Regions from separate parts of the Bradyrhizobium sp. 157 genome, predicted to be linked through region 2. Evidence: predicted binding sites of a transcription regulator. Region 2 holds the regulator's gene; the other holds the start of a gene.

Evidence for each region. Region 2 encodes PhoB, which activates phosphate uptake and scavenging genes when phosphate is short. Its sites were predicted from a motif close to TGTCATNNANCTGTCAT; they were not measured.
Region 1: the regulator PhoB is predicted to act here: its motif matches at 2,357-2,373, upstream of phnC (phosphonate ABC transporter ATP-binding protein).

The regions. Positions count from the first base shown of each region.
Region 1 covers NZ_JADPKF010000015.1:64,456-68,584, forward strand. The annotation lists gene IVA95_RS02980 (DUF1045 domain-containing protein) at 1-430, opposite strand, end outside; gene IVA95_RS02985 (alpha-D-ribose 1-methylphosphonate 5-triphosphate diphosphatase) at 451-1,644, opposite strand; gene IVA95_RS02990 (DapH/DapD/GlmU-related protein) at 1,641-2,303, opposite strand; gene phnC (phosphonate ABC transporter ATP-binding protein) at 2,486-3,301, shown strand; gene phnD (phosphonate ABC transporter substrate-binding protein) at 3,377-4,129, shown strand, end outside.
Region 2 covers NZ_JADPKF010000077.1:133,740-137,868, forward strand. The annotation lists gene IVA95_RS20150 (aspartate aminotransferase family protein) at 1-59, opposite strand, end outside; gene IVA95_RS20155 (GcrA family cell cycle regulator) at 554-1,063, shown strand; gene phoB (phosphate regulon transcriptional regulator PhoB) at 1,238-1,942, opposite strand; gene phoU (phosphate signaling complex protein PhoU) at 1,953-2,669, opposite strand; gene pstB (phosphate ABC transporter ATP-binding protein PstB) at 2,681-3,502, opposite strand; gene pstA (phosphate ABC transporter permease PstA) at 3,499-4,129, opposite strand, start outside.

The sequences.
Region 1 (4,129 bases), on a different contig from region 2:
TTCGCCGCGCGCGATCTTCCGCACCAAGTGGAGTGCGGAGTGAATCGAATGCCCTGGTCGCCTGGGCGGCAAGCAGGTCGAGATCTGCCGACGGTTCGGCGGGAATTACCGCAATGAAACCGCTGATCGAATCGATGACCGGTTGGATCACCGGCACTGGCCGGGCCAGATCGGCGAATAATTCGCATGCCGCAGCAAGCTGCGCCTCGGCCTTGCCGTCGGCCAGCACCATCGGCGCCTTCAGCGTAGCGTGAAATCCGTATTTACGCGGATCCCGCGTCAGTTCGCGCCAGTCGGAGGGGAGCCCATCCGGAAAGGGCAGGTCTTCGCCGCTGTAAGCGTCATAGCCGAGCAGCGAGGCGCCGAACCGGTCGAGCGTGCTGTCGGGCGCGGCGGTGTAATAGATCGCGTAACGGGGGTAATTTGCCATTGCGCCAGAATAGGGCTGCCTCACGCGGCTGCAACCGCCTTGCGTGGTGTTGCTGACGAACGGACGAGGCGGTTTGCCTCCGTCAGATGCACGAGACGTCCCGCGGCAATGACCGCGACGATGCGCGGGCGCAATGGCAACGTGTCATCGATAAGAATGATGTCGGCACGCTGCCCCACAGCGAGCATGCCGCGATCGGCGAGGCCGGCGGCGCGCGCCGGTGCCGCCGAGATTAATTTCCATGCCGCGGGCAGTGGCAGAACGGCGTCGGTCGCAAGCCGGAACGCTGCCAGTAGCGGCGCCGGATAATAATAGTCCGACGCCAGCACCGAACACAGGCTCTTGGCGATCATGTCGGATGCCCTGGTCCAGCCGGTATGGCTGCCGCCCCGCACCACGTTGGGCGCGCCGAACACGATGAAGTCGCCGGCCTCGGCAGCGTCGCGGGCGGTTTCCTCGTTGACCGGAAATTCGGCGATGGCAACGCCCTGTGCTCGAAACGCTTGCCGCATCGCCGGGCTTTCATCGTCATGCGAGAGCATCCGGATGTTTGCCGCCCGCGCCGCCTGCGCCAGCCGGGCGATCGAAGCCGGCACGTCGTGGCCGCGGGAGACCACGCTTTCCACCAGCCGATCGAACGCCTCATTGCTGAGACCCGTGCGCTCGACCATTCGGCTGCGCCTTTGCGGCTTGGCAAGGCTAGCGACCGTCGAGTCCATATGGTCGTTGAAGGCGAACAGGTCGACGCGTCCTTCCGATAGCCAGTCGATGATTTCGCTTTCCGCGTCGAGATTGTAGGTCTCGTGCCGCAGATGAAAGCGGGTGTCGGCGGCGAGCTGCGGCCTCATCTGCTCAATCGCCTCCAGCAAGCGCCTGGCATTGTCGGCGCTGCGCAGGCCGGGCTCCCACGACCAGGTCGTGGCATGATAGACGGTCGTGATCCCATTGCTGATCGCCTGCCGGTCGCTGTCAACAAGCGCCACATCGATCGGGAAATCGACCCCGGGCCGCGGCATCATCTGCCGCTCGAAGGCATCGCCATGCAGATCGACGATGCCCGGCAGCACCAGCAAGCCGCCTGCATCGATACTGGACGAACCATGGCTGCTATTCGTACCGACGGCGACGATCTCGCGGCCGGCGATCCGCAGCGTGGTTTCGGCAATCTCATCGCCGAGCAGGGCACGGCCACCTTCGATGAACAGTTCGGTCACGATGCAGCACTCTGGTTGAAACGGGGGCGGTCCGATGCGGCGGCTTCGTACTTTTCGAGAAAGCCCTCTACATCGAGCTTGCGGAAATCTGGCAGTGCGCGGCGCAACGTCTCATGGTCCCAATTCCACCACGCAAGCTCCGCAAGCCGCCCGGCAATGGATTCCGGAAAACGCCGCTTGATCGGCCGTGCCGGGGCGCCTGCAACGATCGTATAGGCGGGGACATCCTTGGTCACGATGGCGCCGGCCGCGATCACCGCGCCGGTGCCGATCGAGCGGCCAGGCAGAATGACCGCACCATGGCCGATCCAGACGTCATGGCCGATATGGACGTGATGCTTACGGCGCCACGCAAAAAACTCGGCATCGTCGCTCTCGCCCGGAAAATAACTGCTGGCGCGATAGGTGAAATGTGCCTGCGAGGCTCGGTGCATCGGATGATTGCCAGGATTGATCCGTGTCATCGCAGCGATCGAACAGAATTTCCCGATTGTTGTGTAGGTGATCTGTGCATCGTTTACGACGTAGGAATAATCGGACATCGTGACCTCGAGCAGAATGGTCCGGGCGCCGACCTCGGTATAGGCGCCAAGCTGGCAGTCGCGCACTGACGCGGTGGGGTCGACGGTCGGTTCAGTGGAAAGCGTGTTGCCAGCCATCGGTAGGTCCGTCGGCAGTTGCAGGAAGGTCCTGCTCCTCTTCGATGCGCTTGATGACAGTATCATGACGTATGCATGACGCCGCACGGCTGTGGACGAACGCCGCACCGCAGCACTCGTTGTCACACAACTGTAAGATCGAGCCGGTAGCGATGCTCCACGATAGGACTCTGGAGCGCTGCATGCTGGTTGTGGAAGGTCTGACGTGCCGTTTCGGCACCAAAGCTGCGGTGGATAATGCGTCATTCTCGATCGCGCCGGGCAGTTTTGTCGGCGTGATCGGCCGCTCCGGTGCCGGCAAGTCCACGCTGCTTCGGATGATCAACCGCCTCGCCGAACCTTCCGAAGGGCGCATCCTCTTTGAAGGCGTCGACGTGACGGCGCTGCGCGGCAAGGATTTGCGGCAGTGGCGTGCGCGCTCGGCGATGATCTTTCAGCAGTTCAATCTGGTCGGCCGCCTCGATGTCCTGACCAACGTGTTGATGGGAAGACTTTCAACGGTGCCGACATGGCGGTCGCTGGCGCAGTTGTGGCCCGAACATGATAAGGCCATTGCGATGTCGGCGCTCGAGCAATTCGATATGGCGTCGATTGCGGCGCAGCGCGCGGATCAGCTCTCGGGCGGTCAGCAGCAGCGCGTCGCGATTGCGCGTGCACTGGTGCAGGAGCCCGACATCATCCTTGCCGACGAACCGATCGCTTCACTCGATCCCCGCAACACCCGGATCGTGATGGACGCGCTGCTGCGCATCAACAAGCACTTCGGGATAACGGTGGTGTGCAATCTGCATTCGCTGGATCTGGCGCGCAGCTACTGCGACCGCCTGATCGGCATGTCGGCAGGTCGCGTTGTGTTCGACGGCGCACCGGCGATGCTGACCGATCATATCGCGCGCGAGCTCTACGATCTCGAGGCGGACGAGGTGATGGACGCGGCGCGAGAGCATGTGCCGGTCCGTGCTCCGATTCCCGCGCTCGGTACGGTTGCCGCAGCCTGAGCCTTTGCGTCTGAAAACCAGGAGCTGCGCGGCATCTAGATCCGCTGGCTTCATCACTGCGAAACAGGAGACGTCATGATAGACCGTCGTATGATTTTCGCCGCTGCAGCGGCATTGGCGTTCTCGGCCTCGGCTGCCACGGCTCAGGACTGGAAGGCAAAATATCCTGAATTGGTGTTCGCAAAGGTTCCCGATGAGAATGCCTCGGGCACAACCAACCGATGGACGCCTCTGACGGAGTATCTGTCCCGCGAGCTCGGCACCAAAGTCACACTGCGGATCGCCAACGATTACGCCGCTGTTATCGAAGGCCAGCGGGCAGGCAACATCCACATCGCGATGTACGGTCCCTCGGCCTACGCGCGCGCTTATATCATCGGTGCTAAGGTCGAGCCGTTCGCGATCGAAGTGAATGGCGACGGAACCAAGGGCTATTATTCGGTTCTCTATGTCAAAAGCGATTCCAGCTACAAGGACATCAAGGACCTGAAGGGCAAGAATCTCTGCCTTGTCGACCCCAATTCAACGTCAGGCAACAACGTGCCGCGTTTCGCGATGGACAAGATGGGTATCGACCCGGAAAGGTTCTTCTCCAAGGTGGTCTATTCGGGAAGCCACGAAAACGCGGTGATCGGACTTGCGCAAGGGACCTGCGACGCGGCGTTCAACTGGTGGAACGACGAGAACGAGTCGAACCTGCTCCGGATGGAACGGAAGGGCATGGCGAAGGCCGCCGATTTCAAGATCATCATGAAGTCCGAGCAGATTGTGAATTCGCCGATGGCATATCTCAGCAGCCTGCCCGCCGACCTCAAGGCGGCAATCAAG
Region 2 (4,129 bases):
AAGCCGAGATCGACCCTGGCGAAGACGGGGAGCAGATGCGACGTGGCGCTATTGGTCATGGCAATCACTGAGGTTTGAGACCTGCCTTTGAGACCTGCCGCGGGCGTGCATTGGCGCGAACGCGGCAACAGCCGGTCTTGCGAAAACGAAACGTGCCGCCTCTTAAGGGCGGCACGTGAGAGGCATTCTATGTGGGCGGGGAGCGCTGTCAACACGCCACGGAACGGCTTTTCCTGCAGTGCAAGGGGCTGAAATCCGTAGGATTGCGGTGTGGTGGAAAACACGCAGTGAAATGCCTAGATGTCAGAACATGTGGACGCTCGGGCCCGGACTCTTGCGCCGGAGTCACGCCATATTGTAGCGTTTGGGCTGTCGGATACGACATCTCGTGCGGCAGTTCTGATCCCTGGAGTCCTTTTGTGCAGGCGTAAACGTTCGGGCGCGGTTAGCGCGCCCGGCGAGGGCTAAGGGATTCTGACCGCAGGGATTTTTGAGACGATGACATCGCCAGCGCCGCCCCGATTGGCCGGCGCGATGCGAAGGGAAGATTACGATGACGGTTTTGACCTGGTCCGACGATCGCGTCGAGCAGCTTAAGAAGCTCTGGGAAGCCGGATTGTCGGCAAGCCAGATCGCCGCGGAACTCGGAAATGTGACACGAAACGCCGTAATCGGCAAAGTGCACCGGCTGGGTCTCTCCGGCCGTGCCAAGAGCCCCTCCTCGGCCGCCCCGCGGCAGCGCAAGGCACGTCCCGCCCAGCCGATGATGCGCGTGTCGCGCCCGGTCTCGCGCGGCAATACCGCGCTCGCGCACGCCTTCGAAGTCGAGATGGAGCCGGATCCGATCGCCTTCGACAATGTCGTGCCGATGAGCCAGCGGCTGTCGCTGCTCGAACTGAACGAGGCGACCTGCCACTGGCCGGTCGGCGATCCCTCAAGCCCGGAATTCTTCTTCTGCGGCGGCAAAGCGCTCACTGGCCTGCCTTATTGCGCCCACCACTCGCGCATCGCCTACCAGCCCGCCGCCGACCGCCGCCGTCAGCAGCCGAAGCAGACAAGGTAAGTCGCGGTTCGTCGTAGCCCGGATGGAGCGAAGCGAAATCCGGGCTACGCGTTCCACTGTCATTGCGAGCGTAGCGAAGCAATCCATACTTGCTTTGCCGCACGATGGATTGCTTCGCTTCGCTCGCAATGACGATGAGAGAGTCCCCGCTTTCGCGCGGACAACGATGGAGCCTTACGGCTCCACCTTCGCAAATCGGTCATCCAGCGCGTAACCGGCGCCGCGGACGGTGCGGATCGGGTCCTGCTCGCGGCCGGGGTTGAGCAGCTTGCGCAAGCGGCCGATGTGGACGTCGACGGTGCGCTCGTCGATGTAGATGTCGCGGCCCCAGACGCTGTCGAGCAACTGCTCGCGGCTGAAGACGCGGCCGGGATGCTCCAGGAAAAATTCCAGCAGGCGATACTCGGTCGGACCGAGATCGATCTGACGGCCCGAGCGCGCGACGCGGCGTTTTTCGCGATCGAGTTCGATGTCGCCATAGGTCAGCACAGTGGCGAGCCGCTCGGGGCTTGCCCGCCGCAACAGGCCCTTCACCCGCGCCAGCAGTTCCGGAACCGAGAACGGCTTGACGATGTAGTCGTCGGCGCCGGTCGCAAGCCCGCGCACGCGCTCGCTCTCCTCGCCGCGCGCCGTCAGCATGATGATCGGCAATTGCTTGGTTTCCGGCCGGGCGCGCAGGCGGCGGCACAGCTCGATGCCGGAGAGCCCCGGCAGCATCCAGTCAAGCACGACGAGATCGGGCACGCGCTCTTTCAGCCGCGTATCCGCATCGTCGCCGCGTCCGACGGTTTCGACCTCATAGCCTTCAGCGTCGAGGTTGTAGCGCAACAGCGTGGTCAGCGCTTCCTCATCCTCGACCACCATAATGCGCGCGCTCATCTCGTATCCCTCAGCTATTCGGAACCGCGGTGGCAAAGGTCGTCATGTCGCCCTTCGGGCGCTTGTCGAGCATCTGCTGACCCTCGATCATGTAGAACACGGTTTCGGCGATGTTGGTGGCGTGATCGCCGATCCGTTCGATGTTCTTGGCGCAGAACATCAGATGGATGCAGAACGAGATGTTGCGCGGATCTTCCATCATATAGGTCAGGAGTTCGCGGAACAGCGAGGTGCAGATGGCGTCGACTTCCTCGTCGCCCTTCCACACCGCCATCGCCGCCGGCAGATCGTGCGCGGCATAGGCGTCCAGCACCGACTTGACCTGCGATTGTACCAGGTCGGTCATGTGTTCGAGGCCGCGCATCAGCTTCAGCGGCTGGAAATCGTTCTCCAGCGCCGCGACACGCTTGCCCATGTTCTTGGCGAGGTCGCCGATCCGTTCCAGATCGGTGGCAACCCGCATCGAGCCGACGATTTCGCGCAAATCGATCGCCATCGGCTGACGGCGGGCGATGGTCAGCACCGCGCGCTCCTCGATCAGATGCTGCAGGCGGTCGATCTCGACGTCGGTGGCGACGACGTGCTTGCCGAGCGCGACGTCGCGGCGGACCAGCGCGTCGACGGATTCGGTGATCATGCGCTCAGCCAGGCCGCCCATCTCGGCAACAAGGCGCGTCAATTCCTGAAGGTCGCTGTCGAATGCCTTGGCGGTGTGCTCAGAAGCCATCTGTTATCTCCTTAACCAAACCGCCCCGTGATGTAGTCCTGGGTACGTCGATCGCGCGGCGAGGTGAAAATCTTGTTGGTATCGTCGAATTCGATCAGCTCGCCGAGATACATGAAGGCGGTCTTGTCCGAGACGCGCGCCGCCTGCTGCATATTATGGGTGACGATGGCGATGGTGTAGTCCTCCGCCAGTTCCTGAATCAGTTCCTCGATCTTGGCGGTCGAGATCGGATCGAGCGCCGAGCAGGGCTCGTCAAACAGGATCACCTCGGGCCTGACCGCAACGGTGCGCGCGATGCATAGCCGCTGCTGCTGACCGCCGGACAGCGAGAGGCCACTGGCGTTCAACTTGTCCTTGACCTCGTTCCATAGCGCGCCGCCGCGCAGCGCCTTCTCGACCCGGCCGTCCATCTCGGACTTCGAGATCTTCTCATAGAGACGGATGCCGAAGGCGATATTCTCGTAGATCGTCATCGGGAACGGCGTCGGCTTTTGGAACACCATGCCGACGCGGGCCCGCAGCAGATTGAGGTCGAGCTTCGGGTCGAGGACGTTGGTCTGGTCGAGCAAGAGCTGACCGGTGGCGCGCTGACCCGGATAGAGATCATACATCCGGTTGAATATCCGCAGCAACGTGGATTTGCCGCAGCCGGACGGGCCGATGAAGGCGGTGACGCGATGGGTGCCGAGCGTGAGATTGATGTCCTTCAGCGCGTGGTGCTCGCCATAGTAGAAGTTCAGGCCGCGGGCGGTCACCTTGGGTGCGGCCTCCGGCAGCGCCACCTGCGGAACTGGGCCGCTCGCGTTACTCACGGATACGGAGAGTTCGGTCATTTGGATATCCTCTCGGCGCCAAGAATGCGCGCGCCAATGTTTAGGGCCAATACGGTGAGCGTGATCAACAGGGCACCGGCCCAGGCGAGTTGCTTCCAGTAGGCATAGGGGCTCTGGACGAAGTTGTTGATGGTCACCGGCAGGTTCGCCATCGTCTTGGTCATATCCAGGCTGAAGAACTGGTTGGAGAGCGCGGTGAACAAGAGCGGCGCGGTTTCGCCGGCGACCCGGGCGGTCGCGAGCAGGACGCCGGTGATCAGGCCAGCGCGCGCGGCACGATAGGCGATGCGCCGGATCACCAGCGAGCGCGGCATGCCGAGCGCGGACGCCGCTTCCCGCAGGGGATTGGGAACCAATCCCAGCATGTCCTCGGTGGTGCGGACCACCACGGGGATCACGATCACGGCGAGCGCGAGACATCCGGCGAACGCCGAGAACCCGCCCATCGGCACCACGATGGCGCCGTAGATGAACAGGCCGATGATGATCGAGGGCGCACTCAACAGGATGTCGTTGATGAAACGGATCACCGAGGTGAGCTTGTCGTGCTTGCCGTATTCGGCGAGGTAGGTGCCGGCGAACAGGCCGAGCGGCGCGCCAATGCCGACCCCAACCATGGTCATGATG